DNA from 4 places in the Rhodococcus sp. 24CO genome. Region 1 is predicted to be linked to each of the others. Evidence: riboswitches for the same ligand, from Rfam matches in the RefSeq annotation. Region 1 holds a riboswitch; each other region holds the start of a gene.
The links. Region 1 has a riboswitch for S-adenosylmethionine ahead of V2B23_RS19920 (bifunctional o-acetylhomoserine/o-acetylserine sulfhydrylase). Riboswitches for the same ligand answer to the same signal wherever they lie in the genome.
Positions count from the first base shown of each region.

Region 2: linked by a shared signal. The riboswitch ahead of V2B23_RS20430 (amino acid ABC transporter permease) and the one ahead of V2B23_RS19920 (bifunctional o-acetylhomoserine/o-acetylserine sulfhydrylase) in region 1 are both predicted to bind S-adenosylmethionine.
Region 3: linked by a shared signal. The riboswitch ahead of V2B23_RS20455 (putative leader peptide) and the one ahead of V2B23_RS19920 (bifunctional o-acetylhomoserine/o-acetylserine sulfhydrylase) in region 1 are both predicted to bind S-adenosylmethionine.
Region 4: linked by a shared signal. The riboswitch ahead of V2B23_RS26120 (LLM class flavin-dependent oxidoreductase) and the one ahead of V2B23_RS19920 (bifunctional o-acetylhomoserine/o-acetylserine sulfhydrylase) in region 1 are both predicted to bind S-adenosylmethionine.

Region 1 covers NZ_JAZFNF010000007.1:450,860-455,440, forward strand. Annotated here, with positions in the region: gene V2B23_RS19910 (MFS transporter) at 1-562, opposite strand, end outside; gene V2B23_RS19915 (NADP-dependent isocitrate dehydrogenase) at 776-1,999, opposite strand; SAM riboswitch class IV at 2,306-2,450, shown strand; gene V2B23_RS19920 (bifunctional o-acetylhomoserine/o-acetylserine sulfhydrylase) at 2,594-3,889, shown strand; gene metX (homoserine O-acetyltransferase MetX) at 3,886-4,581, shown strand, end outside.
Region 2 covers NZ_JAZFNF010000008.1:48,924-53,504, forward strand. Annotated here, with positions in the region: gene V2B23_RS20415 (alternate-type signal peptide domain-containing protein) at 1-109, opposite strand, end outside; gene V2B23_RS20420 (HAD-IIA family hydrolase) at 395-1,207, opposite strand; gene V2B23_RS20425 (sulfite exporter TauE/SafE family protein) at 1,245-2,012, opposite strand; SAM riboswitch class I at 2,214-2,309, shown strand; gene V2B23_RS20430 (amino acid ABC transporter permease) at 2,522-3,496, shown strand; gene V2B23_RS20435 (amino acid ABC transporter ATP-binding protein) at 3,493-4,278, shown strand; gene V2B23_RS20440 (ABC transporter substrate-binding protein) at 4,341-4,581, shown strand, end outside.
Region 3 covers NZ_JAZFNF010000008.1:53,539-58,119, forward strand. Annotated here, with positions in the region: gene V2B23_RS20440 (ABC transporter substrate-binding protein) at 1-697, shown strand, start outside; gene V2B23_RS20445 (FAD-dependent oxidoreductase) at 708-1,817, shown strand; gene V2B23_RS20450 (GNAT family N-acetyltransferase) at 1,850-2,383, shown strand; SAM riboswitch class I at 2,471-2,565, shown strand; gene V2B23_RS20455 (putative leader peptide) at 2,575-2,664, shown strand; gene V2B23_RS20460 (ABC transporter substrate-binding protein) at 2,832-4,472, shown strand; gene V2B23_RS20465 (ABC transporter permease) at 4,475-4,581, shown strand, end outside.
Region 4 covers NZ_JAZFNF010000012.1:10,805-15,385, reverse strand. Annotated here, with positions in the region: gene V2B23_RS26125 (NtaA/DmoA family FMN-dependent monooxygenase) at 10-1,377, opposite strand; gene V2B23_RS26120 (LLM class flavin-dependent oxidoreductase) at 1,397-2,623, opposite strand; SAM riboswitch class IV at 2,713-2,826, opposite strand; gene V2B23_RS26115 (stealth family protein) at 3,239-4,581, shown strand, end outside.

The DNA.
Region 1 (4,581 bases):
CGGTGATCGGGTTGGTGATCGGCATAGCGTCGAGGCGCGGGATCCAGACGAGCAGCGACGCCACAGTGACGACACCGATGACTGCGACCAATGCGAATGCACTCCGCCATCCCAAGGTCTGCCCGAGCCATGCGGCAGCCGGCACACCGACGACGTTGGCGACGGAGAGACCCATCATCACCATGGCAACGGCTTTGGCACGTTTACCCGGTTCAGCCAGGTGCGCCGCAACGAGGGCGGCAACACCGAAGTAGGCACCGTGCGGCAACCCGGCGACAAACCGGGCGAGCATCAGCGTGGTGTACGACGGCGCGAACACCGACGCGGCATTGCCCACCGTGAACGCGATCATGAGCGCGATCAGCAATGTGCGTCGCGGGATCCGAGCAGTCAGCGCCGCGATGAGCGGCGCGCCGACCACAACACCGAGCGCATACGCGGAAATGACATGACCGGCGGTGGGCTCGGACACCCCCAACCCGGTTGCCATCTCCGGCAGGAGACCCATTGCCACGAACTCGGTGGTGCCGATTCCGAATCCGCCGAGTGCCAACGCGAGCATCGCCGGACCCCTGGCAGACCGAGCCCCGGATGTCGGGGCATCAGGGCGGGAGAGGGTAGACGAAGTCACTGGTCAATTGTGGTCGCACCCTTGGTTGAACTTCCAAGTGAGAGCGGGTGAGTTCGCTCACGTGAGACTGCAGACACAGAGCAGACACAGATGGGACGCCCGGAGTCCGGGCGTCCCATCTGGAAAGTGCAGCTGTGGAACTTACTACTTGGCTGCCATCGACTTCTGCAGGTTCACATCGAGCGCACCGAGGAATTCTTCGGTGGTCAGGTAACCCTGGTCGCCGCCGACCAGCATCGAGAGGTCCTTGGTCATCTGGCCGCTTTCGACGGTCTTGATGACAACGTCTTCGAGCTGCTGCGCGAAGCCGATGACCTCAGGGGTGTTGTCGAGCTTGCCGCGGTGCTCGAGCCCACGGGTCCACGCGAAGATGGACGCGATCGGGTTGGTCGAGGTGGGCTTGCCCTGCTGGTGCTGACGGTAGTGACGCGTGACGGTGCCGTGAGCAGCCTCTGCCTCACAGGTCTTTCCGTCCGGTGTCAGCAGAACCGACGTCATGAGGCCGAGCGAGCCGAAGCCCTGAGCCACTGTGTCGGACTGGACGTCGCCGTCGTAGTTCTTGCATGCCCAGACGTAGCCGCCCTCCCACTTGAGTGCGGAAGCGACCATGTCGTCGATGAGGCGGTGTTCGTAGGTCAGACCAGCGGCATCGAACTCAGCCTTGAACTCGGTCTCGTAGACGTGCTGGAAGATGTCCTTGAAGGCACCGTCGTACGCCTTGAGAATGGTGTTCTTGGTGGACAGATACACCGGGTAGTTCTGCTGCAGACCATAGGTGAGCGACGCACGAGCGAAGTCACGGATGGAATCGTTGAAGTTGTACTGCCCCTGGACGATGCCGCCATTCTCGGGGAAGTTGACCAGTTCGTGCTCGATCGGTGCGCTTCCGTCCTCAGGCGTGTAGGTGATCATCACCTTGCCGGGGCCGGGGACCTTGAAGTCTGTGGCGCGGTACTGGTCACCGAATGCGTGACGGCCGATGATGATCGGCTTGGTCCAGCCCGGGACGAGTCGCGGAACGTTCGAGATGATGATCGGTGCGCGGAAGATCGTGCCGCCGAGAATGTTGCGGATCGTTCCGTTCGGGGAACGCCACATCTTCTTGAGACCGAATTCCTCGACACGAGCCTCGTCCGGCGTGATGGTGGCGCACTTGACGCCCACGCCGTGCTTCTGGATCGCGTGTGCGGCGTCGATGGTGACCTGGTCATCCGTCTCGTCGCGGTATTCGATACCGAGGTCGTAGTACTCGAGGTTCACATCGAGGTACGGGTGGATCAACTTGTCTTTGATGAACTGCCAGATAATGCGTGTCATCTCGTCGCCGTCGAGTTCGACGACGGTGCCCTCAACCTTTATTTTGGACATGGGTGCTTCGCGTCCTCCTAGGAAGTTTCCCCTGGTTACACGGTTGCGGTCACACTTTGTGAGTGAGTCCGCGAACGGTTCGATTATCAAACCTAGACTGTGTGGACTGATCCCGGGAGATGAGTCCCAAACAAGACAAGCGTACTGCTAACCCTGGGAGCCGCAACCGGCAGCCCCTCCTCCAAGTCACTACTCGTCGGTAACTTTTGCCTGCTAGCGGGCACCCTCACGTCGAATGGCGACTGGTGACACCGCACACTTCGACCCGCGTCATCCTTCGGCTTCACTCCCGGTAGAATTCAGCTCGGTCATGAGTACCAGCGTCAAGCCCCGGCTCGCTGGACGGCAACCCTCCAACCGCGGTGGGGTGCCCCGGGTGATGACCAGGTCGCCTCGAGGCGAAACTGCGCAATTGCAGTTTCACCGGATTTCCAGGCGACAAGCGCGGGTCCGACAGGGACGGACCCCAGACCGGGCCGAGCCCCACGGAGGTTTTTCAGTATGTGTCGCACTTGTAGATAGACCCCAGCACGGGGCGGCGATCATTCGCCCCCGTCCGACAGCTATCCGTCAGACCACTGGAGTACACAAATCATGACCGACATCTCAGCTAACTGGTCCTTCGAGACCAAGCAGGTCCACGCCGGACAAACCGCAGACACCGCCACCAACGCGCGCGCACTGCCGATCTACCAGACCACCAGCTACGTCTTCGACAGCACCGACCACGCCGCCGCGTTGTTCGGTCTGGCTGAGCCGGGCAACATCTACACGCGCATCATGAACCCGACGCAGGACGCCGTCGAGCAGCGCATCGCTGCACTCGAAGGTGGTGTCGCGGCACTCCTCCTGTCCTCGGGTCAGGCTGCCGAAACCCTCGCAATCCTCAACCTCGCAGAGGCCGGAGACCATATCGTTGCCAGCCCCTACCTGTACGGCGGCACCTACAACCTCCTGCACTACACGCTTCGCAAGCTCGGCATCGAAGTCACGTTCGTCGAGGATCCCGACAACCTCGACCACTGGCGCGAAGCCATCCGCCCGAACACCAAGGCATTTTTCGGCGAAACGATCGCAAATCCCAAGAACCACATCCTCGACATCCCCGGGATCTCAGCGGTGGCTCATGAGAACGGCCTCCCCCTGATCGTCGACAACACCGTCGCGACGCCCTACTTGCTTCGCCCCCTCGAACACGGCGCCGACATCGTCCTGCACTCCGCCACCAAATACCTCGGCGGACACGGCACGGCTATCGCCGGCGTCATCGTCGACGGCGGTACTTTCGACTGGACGCAAGGCCGGCACACCAACTTCACCACCCCCGACCCGAGCTACCACGGCGTCACCTTCGCCGACCTCGGCGCACCCGCCTACGTTCTCAAGGCGCGTGTACAACTGCTGCGCGACCTCGGCTCCGCCGTCGCACCGTTCAACGCGTTCCTCATCGCCCAGGGCATCGAAACGTTGAGCCTGCGCATCGAGCGCCATGTCTCCAACGCTCAGCAGGTGGCCGAATTCCTCGAAGGCCACCAGGCCGTCGCGTCCGTCTCCTACGCCGGACTCCCCTCCTCGCCGTGGTACGAACGCGGAAAGCAGCTGACCCCCAAGGGAACCGGCGCCATCGTCACGTTCGAACTACCCGGCGGCGTCGACGCCGGCAAGAAGTTCGTCAACGCCCTGACGCTGCACAGCCACGTCGCCAACATCGGTGACGTCCGCTCCCTCGTCATCCACCCCGCCTCCACCACTCACGCCCAACTCACCCCCGAGGAACAACTCGCCGCCGGCGTCACCCCCGGTCTCGTCCGCCTCGCCGTCGGAATCGAAGGCATCGCCGACATCCTCGCCGATCTCGAAACCGGCCTCACCGCGGCGGCAGCGTCTTGACCGTCAACGAGGCTCAGACACCGGTCGCGGATGTCCTGCCGCCCCCGGACGGCCGAGTCGGAACCGTCGACATCGGCTCGCTGCAACTCGAGAACGGCGCGGTGCTGCCGTCGGTATCGCTTGCGGTTCAACGGTGGGGCGAACTGTCCCCGAACCGCGACAACGTCGTGCTCGTGGAACATGCATTGACCGGCGACTCACACGTCACCGGTCCGTCGTCCGAGAATCAGCCGTCACCCGGTTGGTGGAACGGAATGGTTGGCCCGGGCGAACCTGTCGACACAGGCGAATGGTGTGTCATCGCCACCAATGTTCTGGGCGGTTGTCGCGGCACCACCGGTCCGAGTTCCCTTGCCGAGGACGGCAAACCGTGGGGTAGCCGGTTTCCCGGCATCTCCATTCGGGATCAGGTCGCAGCCGAGAAGAAGCTGATCGACCTGCTCGGCATCGATCGACTGGCTTCGGTAGTCGGCGGTTCCATGGGCGGAATGCGCACCCTCGAATGGGCTGTGTCGTACCCCGAGAATCTGAACTCCGCATTGGTACTGGCTACGGGTTCACGCGCGACAGCCGATCAAATCGGTACCCAGACAACACAAATCGCCGCCATCATGTCCGACCCCGATTGGCAGGGCGGCAATTACCACGGAACCGGGCGTACGCCCCGGGCCGGACTCGGTATCGCGAGGCGC
Region 2 (4,581 bases), on a different contig from region 1:
CGCCGCCGACAACTTCACTGTCACTCCACATTGCGAGTGAACCTGCACCGCCGAGGAGTAGTGCAACCGCGGCCGCTGCCGCAATTGCACCCTTTGTCTGTTTCTTCATGGAGAGCTCATTTCTGGGGAGTCCGAATTGGGTCGTTCAGAAATGAGTATCAGCCATGGCAAACGATTCGTTACCTGTTTTGAAAAGAATATTTCGCCCAAATTGAAATTTTTGGTTTGAACTGGGAAAAGCTGCCTACCAGGCACTAGTCACCGGTTTGTTAGTTCAACGTTGAAGAAACCTCCCGTTTGTCCAAGTCGACAAAGGTTTGCCGTTTCCTTTGTTTTGCATTATTAATTCGGCTGGTTAATTACTTGTTCTATTGAGGGCGATATGTCCGAATTGTCATTGTTTAGTGCTACGAAAAGGATCCGTCGTATTTCCGACAAGGGCGGCGACGGATTCCAGAACAATGGTCGGGCGATATGGGTACAGCTCCACGGACGCCGGTGTCGAGATCCCGGTCATGACGAGGATGGTCTGCAAGCCGGCCTCCAGGCCACACACGATGTCGGTGTCCATCCGGTCGCCGATCATCAGGGTGTTGGCTGAATGAGCGCCGATGGACCGCAGTGCGGATCGCATCATGAGGGCATTCGGCTTGCCGACGTAGTACGGGTCGCGTCCCGTGGCTTTGGTGATCAAGGCGGCAACCGAACCGGTGGCAGGCAACGAACCCTCCCGTGAGGGCCCGGTGGCGTCGGGATTGGTGGCAATGAACCGCGAGCCTCGCTCGACCAATCTGATGGCGGTGGTGATGGCCTCGAACGAGTAGGTGCGGGTTTCTCCCAGGACGACGTAATCGGGATCGCTGTCCGTCAGGACGTATCCGATGTCGTGCAGCGCCGTGGTCAGGCCGGATTCGCCGACCACGTACGCGCTGCCTCCCGGTCGTTGATTTGCGAGGAAGGTGGCGGTCGCCAGCGCTGACGTCCAGATGGACTTCTCCGGGATGTCGAGACCGGAGTTGAGTAGACGTGCCCGTAAGTCTCGTGGCGTTCTGATCGAGTTGTTGGTCAGCACCATGTACGGGATGTTGTTCGCTGCAAGTTCGGCGAGGAACGTATCCGCTCCCGGTATCAAGTGTTCTTCGTGAACAAGGACCCCGTCCATGTCCATGAGGTAGGTCCACTGGGTTTCATTCGCGGTTTTGGTCATGCTTCAAGTATGTGGGAACGGCGTCCGGCGTGGGCGGTCAAGCGAGTAGACGCCACAGTCCGATCAGGCCGACGACGACAATCGTGTACCGCAGCGCAGTGGGAGACAGGCGTCGCCCGTAGCGGGCTCCGAGTACACCGCCGCCGAGCGAGCCGACAGCGATCAAACCGGCTGCTGCCCAATTGATCTGGTCGAAGGCCAAGCTGATGTACATCACCGCGGCGACGATGTTGACGAGTAGTGAGAGCAGGTTCTTCGCGCCGTTCATGCGCTGCAGGGTTTCGGGAAGGATGGCACCCATCACACCGATCAGGAGGATGCCCTGTGCGGCGGTGAAATAGCCGCCGTAGATACCGACGGCAAATGTGCCCGCAGTCAGGAGCATCAACCGTGTGGTCGACAACGTTGTCTCTTCGGTCGAGCGCTTCTTCGCCCACGCCTGGATCCGTGGTTGGAGGAGGACGAGAGCGAGCGCCAGGATCAGCAATACCGGAACTATGGTCTCGAACAACTTCTCGGGTAGGTGCATCAGCAACCACGAGCCGAGCAGCGCCCCGGCGAGCGACGCCGGAATCTGCCACCGAAGCCGGTCCCACTGCCCCGACAATTCGCGTCGGTAACCCCAGGTGCCGGAAACACCCCCGGCGACCAGGCCGACGGCATTGGACATCGTCGCGGTGACCGGAGGCATGCCGAAAGCCACGAGCGTGGGGAACGTGATCAGAGTTCCACTGCCCACCACGGCGTTGATCGCCCCGGCACCGATACCTGCCACGAGAATAAAAAATGCGTCCAGTCCGCTCACTCCGCAGACGGTACTGCAGGGCGATTCGGGGGTGAGCGGTGGCTCGCGGGCGCCGGATGCGGCTCATCTATTCAACACTGCCTTCGCCGCTTTCGGGAGGCTTGCGATCAGCCTGATTTCAACATGCATAGTTCCCTATTTCCCTTGTCTCGCAGGGAAATACAACATTTGACGACCGGGGATTCTGCGTCTACTCTTTGCTCACCATCTCGAGCGACCGAGAGACCTGGCTCATCGACGTCGCAGCAACCCCCCGAGTAATCGGGAGCGGGTGCTTTCTGCCAGGACCGATGGAAGGCATCACATGGGTATCACTCGCTGCGCCGGTATTGCTTCGTGCGCCGGTTCGAACGCGTACGCACCGCACCGTCGACGTCACATCGACCTGCGTCGTACCGCATCGTGTCACTGTCGCTGACCGAAATTCTCTGCACTGGAAATTCGTCGCGCAGCAATCCCATATTCCGAAAGGTCTATTTTGTGATGTCCACTCCGTCAGGCAGCGCGCCGTGAGCGCGCCCACCGAGGTCCGCCCCGAGAAGTCGGTAGCCGAGCCTCAGCTTTCCGACTCGGAACTTGTTGTTGCCCGCACCTGGCATCCGTTCCAATGGGTGGTCAGTGCGATAGTACTGATCCTGCTGGCCCAGTTCATTCATGGTCTTGTGGTGAATCCCGGCTGGGACTGGCCGACGTTCGCGCAGTACTTCACCGCGAAGTCGGTGCTTGCCGCATTGTGGGTGACGATCAAACTGACCTTGTGGGGAACGATCCTCGGGTTCGGACTCGGAGTCGTGCTGGCGCTTGGTCGACTGTCGAATAATCCGGTTCTGCAGGTGATCGCCTGGACTTATATCTGGGCGTTCCGCTCGATTCCACTGATCGTGCAGTTGCTCTTCTGGTTCAACATCACCTATCTCTACCAAACGCTCTCTCTCGGAATACCGTTCGGGCCGGAATTCTTCACGTTTCAGACCAGCGGAGTCATCGGCGGATTCACCGCAGCTGTCATCGGTTTAGCGCTGCATCAGGCTGCGTACTCCGCGGAGATCATCCGCTCCGGCATAATCTCGGTGGATCACGGGCAGATCGAAGCTGCTCATTCGCTCGGGATTCCTCGCCGACGCCAGTTCTTCAAGATCATTCTGCCGCAGGCGATGCGGGCGATTCTTCCCAATGCCGCGAACGAAGTGATCGGGTTGTTCAAGGGGACGTCTATCGTCTCGACGATGGCAATCGCCGAACTGTTCTACCAAGTACAGGTCATCTTCGGGCGCAACGGACGAGTGGTGCCGCTCCTGATGGTTGCAACACTCTGGTACATCATCCTCACGACGCTGCTCTCGATCGGCCAGTACTACGTCGAACGTCATTACGCTCGCGGCTCGGCGCGAGCACTTCCGTTGACGCCTCTGCAGAAGGCGCGCAACAAATTCAACGAGATTCGTGATGCGCGTCTCGACATTCCGAGGGGTGCGACCCGATGACCGCGGAATTGATCGAAGACAACGTCTACGCCGTCGAGGCGCGGGGCATCCACAAGTCGTTCGGTTCACTGGAAGTGCTTGCCGGCGTGGATCTCCTGGTCCGCAAGGGCGAGGTGACCGTCATTCTCGGGCCGTCGGGTTCGGGAAAATCCACTCTGCTGCGCACCCTGAATCACCTGGAGAAGGTCGACCGGGGAACAGTGCGGATCGACGGGGAACTGATCGGATACCGGCGCAAGGGAAATCGGCTACACGAACTGCGCGATCGCGAAATCCTGAAGCAACGCTCGCACATCGGTTTCGTGTTCCAGAACTTCAACCTGTTTCCCCATCTCACCGCTCTCGAAAATGTAGTGGAAGCCCCGCTGTCGGCGCAGAAGCGTGATCGCGAAGACGTGTACCGAGAGGCGCGGATCTTACTCGAACGAGTCGGTGTGGGAGACAAAGCCGATCAGTATCCACGTCAACTCTCCGGTGGCCAACAGCAGCGAGTTGCCATTGCTCGAGCCTTGGCACTGCGGCCGGCGGTGATTCTCTTCGACGAACCGACGTCGGCACTGGACCCGGAACTGGTTGGTGAAGTTCTCGAAGTTCTTGCCCAACTCGCTCGTGACGGTGCCACGTTGATCATCGTCACGCACGAAGTCGGCTTCGCCCGCGAGGTAGCGGACACCGCAGTCTTCATGGACGGCGGCGTCATCGTCGAACAGGGCCCGCCCTCGCAGGTGATCGACAATCCCGTCCACGAACGAACCAAAGCTTTTCTCTCCCGCGTCCTCTGACGACACGGTCGACGGTTATGACGCCGTCACCACACAGACACTTCCCCGAAAGGCACACACTGATGTTCTCTCGATCCCGCCGCGCCACGTTTCTGATCTCGGCTCTCGCCACTGTCGGACTGCTCAGCGCTGGATGCAGCAGTGCGGACGCGGAGTCCGACGGCAGCCAGGTCACTGCAGCCGCGGGTTACAACCTCACCGCAGAGCAGAATCGCATCACCACCGCGAAAGTCGATTCCATCGCTGCCGAGGTGCCTGCGGACATCCGCGACAGCGGCACCCTGCGAGTGACCGGTAGCGCCG
Region 3 (4,581 bases), on a different contig from region 1:
TGACAAAACTCTCATCGGATCGGAGACCGACTTCGCCTACCTGATCGGCGATGTACTCGGGTTGAAGGTAGACCTGCAGACGGCTGACTGGGCACAGAACTTCGTCCGGATCGACTCTGGTGAAGCCGACGCGTTCCTCTCCAATGTGACTGTCACAGAGGAACGTAAGGAGAAGTACGACTTTGCCACCTACCGCCTCGATACCCTCGCGTTCGAGGCCAAAAAGGGTGCCGGGGTCTCCATCACGGAACCCAAGGACATTGCGGGTCTGAAGATCGCGGTGGGTTCCGGGACCAATCAGGAAGCGCTGCTGGTCAAGTGGAACGAGCAGAACGTCGCGGCCGGTCTGGCACCTACCGATATCTCCTACTATCAGAACACCACTGACTACTACCTCCCGCTGCAGTCCGGTCGCATCGATGCTTACTTCGGACCGAACCCGTCGTCGCAGTTCCATGCCAAGCAGTCGGGTGAAACCGAGGTGGTCGGGGAATTCTCCGGTGCGGGCGACACCCTGCAAGGACAGATCGCCGTGCTGGTGAAGAAGGACAACGGCCTGATCAAGGCAATCAACGACGCCATCAACCACACCATCGAGAACGGCACGTACCAGCAGATTCTCGAGCGCTGGAACATCACCGGTGAAGCCGTCGACACGTCGCTGATCAACCCGCCCGGCCTTCCGAAGACCAAGTGAGCATCCGCAAATGAGTGAGATCTTCGATGCGATCGTCATCGGCGGAGGGCTTGTCGGGTCCTCTGCCGCGTGGCGGCTCGCGGCGCGCGGGCACAGCGTCGTGCAGCTCGAGCAGTTCACGCCGGGGCACAAGCACGGTGCGTCCCATGGCACGTCACGTATCTACCGGCAGGCATACGACAATCACCTGTACACCGCGCTGGCAGCGTCGGCCCTTCCGCTGTGGCAGGAGTTGGAAACAACAACGGACATCGGGTTTCTGGAACTGACGGGCGCCGTCGACCATGGGCTGCCCGTTGCCGTCCTGACCAAGTCGCGGGTGCTTGTCGAAGCGGGTATCAAGGGCGAGATCCTCACTCCAGCCGAAGCGTCGGCCCGCTGGCCGGGGCTGCGATTCGATACAACCGTCCTGCATCACCGCGATGCGGGCAGGCTGCACGCGGACCGCGCCGTCGTTGCACTCGAAGCGGGTTCACGGTTCGAGGGCGCTGACGTCCGCCACAACACGCGGGTCCAGGCAGTTGCCGAGGCGTCGTACGGCGTCGACGTGATCACGGACGACGGGACGCTGCGAGCGCGGCACGTAGTGATTGCCGCCGGCGCGTGGACCGCGGAATTGATCGAGCGAAGCGAACTCGGCGCACAGGTCGTGTTGCCGACTTTGCGTACGACGCAGGAACAACCGGCACATTTTGCGCCCCTCGATCCTGGAACGGAGTGGCCGAGCTTTGTTCATCATCCCGGTGCAGAGCTGGACACAGCCGGGATCTACGGACTCGGTTCCGAAGACGGCATCAAGATCGGCGAGCATGCGACGGGGCCGGAGGTGACTCCGCAGACTCGTAGCTACACGCCCGACATCGCCGGCGAACAGCGTCTGGTCGACTATGCCGAAGCGTGGTTGCCGGGTGTCGATTCAACCCAGGTCGAGTCCCTGACCTGCCTGTACACCAGCACACCTGACAGCAATTTTGTGATCGACAGGGTCGGTGCGATCACCGTCGCCGCAGGTTTCTCCGGACACGGATTCAAATTCGGGCCGGCGTTGGGTGAGCTGGTGGCCGATCTGGTGGAAGGAAATACTCTGTCGCCGCAGCAATTCCAGCTAGGGGTGCGGTGAATGCGGCGCAAGGAAACCGAAAGGAAGGTCACATGAGTGTCGAGATTGCGGGAATCGGCGGCGTAGAGGTGCGGTCGGTGTCGCAGAACGATCCGCTGGCAGCTCCGCTCATCGCGGAATTGGCGGTGGAATACAGTTCGCGATACGGCGGTACGCGTGACGAGGTGTTCGAAGATCTCACAACCTATCCGGCCGAGGAGTTTGCACCGCCGCACGGAGCGTTGCTGGTTCTCACGCTCGGTGATCAAGCCATCGCCGGTGGCGCGTTTCGTCAATTCGATTCCACAACAGCCGAACTGAAAAGAATCTGGACGTCGGCTGCTTTTCGTCAGCGTGGCCTCGGAAAGATCGTTGTCCGGGAGTTGGAGTCCGAGATCGCAGCTCGGGGATACAACCGGGTCTATCTCACAACCGGTCCACGCCAACCCGAAGCGGTCGCGCTCTACCTGTCATGTGGCTACGCGCCGCTGTACGACACCGCGCTGTCACCGCTCGACGTGGGAATTCACCCATTCGAGAAGAAGCTACGGGTACGGCATGACTACGACCGGCGGGTATCGGCATGAGCGCGGCGCGGTTCCCGAAAATGTGGCGTAGCCTGCAATTCCTACTGAACGAGTTGACAACTCGCGATCATCTCGTAGACTTGCGAACGACCATCTCGAGCGACAGAGAGACCTGGCTCAATGAAGTCGCAGCAACCCTTCGCGTCATCGCGTGAGGGTGCTACCGCCAGGATCGATGGAGGAATGCAGTAATGAAGGCAGTTGAAGGCGGTTTCGCTACCGCGTGGTCGCGTCGTCACGTAGACCTGTGCCGCACAGCAGGATCGTTCTGTACTCACTGACCATGGCCGCGATGTTTACCGTCGTAGTTGACCCTGGTCAGTCTCTCGAGGCTCCCGTACGTGGGTAAGCCTGTTTTCTCTTCTCTTCGTAGCTGATTCGTGCTTGCTTGCCCCGTACTCCGGTGGTGGCAAGCGCGCTTTTCCGCATGCCTCTTTAGGAGTTCTTGGTGTCTTCACGCTCAATCGGTGCACGCTCACGCGTCACCGTCGCCGCTGGTATCGGCGCTATTTCGGTTCTCGGCACCGTACTTGCCGGTTGCAGCACCAGTAGTGGTGACACCAGCGCCGACGCCGGGCCGGCCCAGTCGGGTGGAACCCTGCGCTACGGACTCTCGACGGCGCCCACCTGCGCTGACCCTGCACAGGCAGGTACGAATCAGACTGTGTATGTCACTCGTACCGTGGTGGATTCGCTGACCGACCAGGATCCGGAGACAGGTGAGATCACGCCGTGGCTGGCAAAAAGTTGGGACATCAGCCCCGATGCCGCTAGCTTCACGTTCACGCTGCGCGACGGTGTCACGTTCAGTGACGGTACGCCGGTGACGGCAGAGTCGGTCAAGAAGAACTTCGACGTGGTCAAGGATCTGGGCCCGAACGCCGCCCTGGCGAAGAGCTACCTGTCCTCGTACACCGGCACGGATGTCGTCGACGCCCACACCGCCAAGGTCAACTTCTCCGGTCCCAATGTTCAGTTCCTGCAGGCAACTTCGACGCCGCAGCTCGGCATTCTGGCGGACTCGACCACGGCACTACCGTCGGAGCAGCGTTGCGCCGGGGCTGCGGTTGTGGGATCCGGCCCGTTTGTCTACACGGACTGGCAGCAGGATCGATCGGTCGCGATCGAGAAGCGCGCCGGATACAACTGGTCGTCGGATGTGACCGGTCATCAGGGGGAGGCGTATCTGGACGGCGTCAACTTCACTGTTGTTCCGGAGTCGGGAGTGCGTGCAGGCAGCGTCGCCTCGGGGCAACTCGACGCGGTCAGTGACGCATTGACGCAGGACGCTCCGCAGATCGAAGCGGCAGGCGGACGCATTCTCACTCGGCCCAATCCCGGGGTGAGCTTCTTCTTCCAGCCCAACGTGAGCCGCGGTGTTCTCGCCGATCAGGCTGTGCGCCAAGCGATCATCCCCGCGATCAACCGGCAGGAACTTGTCGACACGGTCCTGGATCCGTCGTTCTTCCCGGCGACGAGCCCACTGGCGCACACCACACCGCTCTATGCCGATCAATCAGGTGTCGTGACCTATGACGCCGACAAAGCGGAAAAGCTACTCGATGCGGCAGGGTGGAAGGCCGGTTCCGACGGAGTACGTGAGAAGGACGGCCAGAAACTGACTTTCGCGATTTCCTTCAGCCCGGCGTTCGCCGGCAACCAGGCAATCCTCGAGCTGGTTCAGCAGCAGCTGCGGAAGGTGGGTGTGGATGCGAGGCTCAACCTGCTGTCCAACGGGGAACTCACCGAGAAGCAGACTTCGGGTGATTACGATGCCGTGTACTACAACTCCACCCGTGCCGATGCGGACATCCTTCGGGCGTCCTTCGGCCTCGACGGTCGAAATCTCAACAAGCGCACTGCAGACCCCGAGCTCGACAAGGTATTGACGGAACAATTGGCAACCACCGACACAGCGACACGCGGTGAATTGGTGGCTCAGGCACAGGAACTGATCATCGATCGTGGACTCTCGATTCCGACGATCGAACTGTCACAGGCAGTCGGAGCCGGAGCCTCGGTGCAGGATCTGAAGTTCGAAGCCTCCTCACGTCTGCAGTTCTACGACGCATGGTTGTCGGGTAAGTAGTCATGACGCGATACGTACTCGCCCGACTAGGGCAGGCCGTGCTGGTCCTCTGGGCGGCTTTCACCATCTCGTTCGTGATCTTGTTCCTCCTGCCGAGTGATCCGGTCAG
Region 4 (4,581 bases), on a different contig from region 1:
TCGCCCGCGCTATCGCGGCGCCACAAGACCACGATCGGCCGGAATTGCCAGACCAAGATTGTCGCGTAGCGTCGTTCCTTCGTATTCGGCGCGCAGAACACCACGATCCTGCAGCAGCGGTACTACCTCGTCGACAAACTCGTCCAATCCTGTTGGTACGAGGTGCGAACCGAGGATGAATCCATCCGAACCGTCGTTCTGCACAAACGAATCGATCTTTTCAGCAATCTGCTGCGCAGTACCGACTATCGGCCCGCGCTCGAACTGGTCGATCACGACCCCACGCAGATTCAGCTTCTTGTTCTCGGCCACGGCGCGCAACTTCGCGACGGTCTCGAATCGGTCCTGATGGATGAATGCCCGTCCTTGGATGATCGGGGGCGCTTCGGGATCCGGCGCGATATCAGGTAGCGGTCCCTCCGGATCGTAACCCGAAAGATCGAGATTCCAGATCTGCTCGAGCAGGATCAACGCCGTCTGACCAGTTACTTGCTGGTCGCGAATATCGCGATACTTCTCGATAGCGTCGGCCTCGGACGTGCCGAGCACAAAGCTCGCCGACGGCAGAATCTTGATGTCACCCGGATCACGCCCGGCTGCAACAGCACGGGCCTTGATGTCCCGATAGAAGTCCGACGCCTCAGGCAGCTGCCCGTACGGCGAAAAGATCGCGTCCGCGTTGCCGGCCGCAAAATCCCGCCCTTGCGGCGAGACACCAGCTTGGAGAATGACCGGTCGCCCCTGCGGGCTGCGCGGAACAGTGAACCGACCGTTCACATCGAATTGTGATCCGTGGAAAGCGAATTCACCAGCCTCTGCTCGTGCGAGGAAACGGCCGGAATCCTTGTCAGCGACGATGTCGTCACTGCGCCACGAATCCCAGATTTCACGCACGAGTGCGACGGTTTCCTCGGCGCGTTCGTACCGCTGCGCGCGATCGAGATAACCGCCGCGACGGAAGTTCTGCCCGGTGAAGGCATCGAACGACGTCACGACGTTCCAGGCCGCGCGGCCACCGGACAGTTGATCGAGTGTCGCGAACTGTCTGGCCAACTCGTACGGCTCGTTGAATGTCGAGTTGATGGTGCCGGCTAATCCGAGGTGTTCGGTTACTGCTGCCAATGACGCGAGCACCGTGAATGTATCCGGCCGGCCGATGATGTCTTGATCGAAGATCTGCCCCGCGCGTTCGCGCAGCGCCAGTCCTTCGGCCAGGAAGAAGAAGTCGAATTTTCCGCGCTCGGCGGTTTTAGCAGTGTGCTCGAAAGAGTCGAATTCGATCTGACTGCCCGCCTGCGGATCCCACCACGCCGTGTGGTGGTTGACGCCGCCCAGATAGGCGCCCAAGATGACCTGCTTACGCTGCTGAGAACTCATGAAAGTATTCCTCGTCTGTTCAGGCGGCCGGAGTGCCGGCGGCGTAGCGGTTGGGGACGTCGATCGGCAATCCGAGAAGTCCGCGGAGATTCGTACCTGGATACGCGGTACGGAATACGTTGCGTTGCTGCAGTTCTGGTACCAGCTCATTCACAATCGCGTCAAGATCGTCCACGGCAACACCGGGTCGCAAACGGAAGCCGTCGATCCCCAACTGCTGCCACCGGAGAAGTTGATCGGCCAGTTCAGCCGGCGTGCCGGTGAAGATCAATGCATCGGAGCGGTACTGGGTACCCGACGCACTGTCCAGGCGGTCGAGTCGTTCTCGACCCGATTCCCCTGCCGCATCGAAGAACACAACAATGTCGCCGTAAACCCGGAGCGGTTCACCCGAGCGCTCAACCCGTTCCTGCGCCGCCCGCACCTCGGCGAGGATCGAGGGCACCTGTCCATCGTCGAGAGGAGTCACAAACACCAGATCGGCTGTTCGAGCAGCCAGCTCGTACGGAACGCGCTGGTGCGCCAAAGCTGCGACAACTGGCTGCCCCTGCGGCGGCCGCGGAGTGACCGACGGTCCACGCACGGATAGGTACTTGCCCTCGAAGTCGATGTAATGCAACTTGTCTCGATCGATGAACCGGCGCCGCTCCACATCACGAATCTCGGCGTCATTCTCCCAACTGTCCCAGAGGCGCCGAACCACATCGACGGCCTCAGCCGACTCTTCGAACAGATCCCGTACGAAATCGGGAAGGTTGCCTGAAACCAGCAACGCCCGGTCATCTTCGGTCAAAGCTGGGATATCGCGCCGGCCGAAATGCGAGGCCTCCGCTTCGGACGCTGAGACTTTCACCTGCAACCCGCCGCGGCCTCGCGACGTGTAGTCGAGTGTTGCAACAGCTTTGGAGACATGAAACGGCTCGGTATGCGTCGTGGTGATCGTCGGAATCAACCCGATATTGCGCGTCACCGGTGCCAGCCTGGCTGCCACGAGATGTGCGTCCAGTCGAGCGCGCACACGATCGACTGCGTCACCGACTGGCTCGAATGGGTTACCCGGTACGGAAAGACTGTCCTCGATACTCACGAAGTCGAGCAGACCGCGTTCGGCTGTAGTCACGAGATCGGTCCAGTACGACGCCGTGAACAGCTCGCTCGGACGCGAATGGGGTTCTCGCCAGGCCGCCGGGTGCCAGCCGGCGCCGTCAAGCGCTACGGCGAGGTGGATGGGAAGGGGGGAGGTCATCGGCTTCTACTCCTGTTCGAGGACTACTCGGGAGCGCACAGTGCCGGCCGCAGAACCGTCAGCCATCTTTCACTGACGGGTAGTGCCGCAACTGCCGCTTGCGACACACACCACGCGTGTCGCCAGGTGTGATCCCGGGGCACCCCATCGGCATGAAGGGTTGCCGTCCAGCTAGCCGGTCCTTGTCGCTGGAACTCTGCACCTGCCGTGACGGTAGCCGCTACAGCGCCCAATCACTATGAACGCGACTTTCCACACACCAGCAGAAACCACGCATCACCTGCCACAACCGACACCTGATCCTTTTCACTCTCGAGGATTCGAATTCGCGTGGCGGTACCGAGTATGCGCAAAATCCCGGTCAACCCGAATCGATCCAATTCCCGACTAGACTGGCACGACACCGCCTCTGTGCGTCCGGTCATCGAAAGGCACGTCATCACACAATCTCCCGCTCCGCACGACATCTACTTCGTACCCCCGGAGCAGGACACCACCGACGCAGTGAAACCCGTCTCGTCCTCCGTGCGCGCTCGATTGGAGGACCGCCCGGAAACTGTGCGGTTCAAAAATCGGTTTGCCCTCCCGATCGTCACGACAACCCCGCTCGAAGCGATGATCGAAGACCTGCTGTTCATCCGCGATATTCTCGACGCGGCCGGTGTCGAATACCTCCTCGTACGCGGCAACGACGAACGAGCAGTTATCGCGGTGAATTGGGCCAACCGAAAGAAATTGCGCCGCGCGCTGATCGACGGATGCCAGAACACACCCTTCTATTCGAAGACTCTCGACGCGAAGAAGAGTCCCGCGCTCTTGATAGCCGACGGCGCACTGTCCACCACACCAAAAGCCCGCATCTTTCGACTGTTTCGGCCGCGCGTTCATCTGGCGAGTGGCCTGAACTACGGCGCAAATATCGGTCTTCAGATCGAACTGTGGTCGATGTCCGACACAGAGATTGTTCTGCCCATCGAAAATTCACTGACCCGGCGGACGGTGCGCCCGGAAGAAGCAGTCCGTGGAACGGTGGAGCGTTTCGGCCGTATCTGGCCCACGATCGAGAATATGTTTGCCGCCCATGCATCGGACATCAATTTCGACATCGACCTCGTCTTTTCCTGGGTCGACGGTTCTTCCGAGGAATTTCAGGCGCAACGCGCACTTCGGATGCAGAACTACATTGTCGGCGAAGGCGACGAATCCGCGGCACGATTCCGTCAAATCGACGAATTGAAGTACGCACTACGGTCCGTGCACATGTATGCGCCGTGGATCCGAAGAATCTTTGTCGCCACCGATTCCGATCGTCCGGCATGGCTGGCCGACGATCCTCGCGTCACTTTCATGCCCAGCGAAAAGTTCTTTGCCGACCCGTCTGTGCTGCCCACTCACAACTCACAGGCCGTCGAATGCCAACTGCATCACATACCCGGACTCTCCGAGCATTTCCTCTACTCGAACGACGACATGTTCTTCGGCAGATCTGTCGGCCCCGACATGTTCTTCTCGCCCGGTGGAATCAGCATGTTCATAGAGGCGGATACGCGAATAGGTCTGGGGCACAACGATGACGATCGCAGCGGATTCGAGAATGCGGCTCGGGTCAATCGACGTCTCCTACAAGAGCGATTCGGATTGATGACAACCCGACACCTCGAGCATGCCGCCACCCCGCTGCGCAAAAGCGTCATGGCGGAAATGGAACGCGAATTCGCGGACGATTTTGCGGCCACCGCTGCGAGTACTTTCCGAGCGAGCACCAACATTTCAGTCACCAATTCGCTGTACCACTACTACGCTCTGATGAGTGGCCGCTCCGTCGTACAGAAGTCGGCTACGGTCAAATACGTCGACACGACTGTCAAAGCCGGTTTGCGACAGATGAATTCACTACTCAAAGACCGTTCGATGGATTTCTTCTGCCTCAATGACGGCAGTGAACCGGAAATCGATCT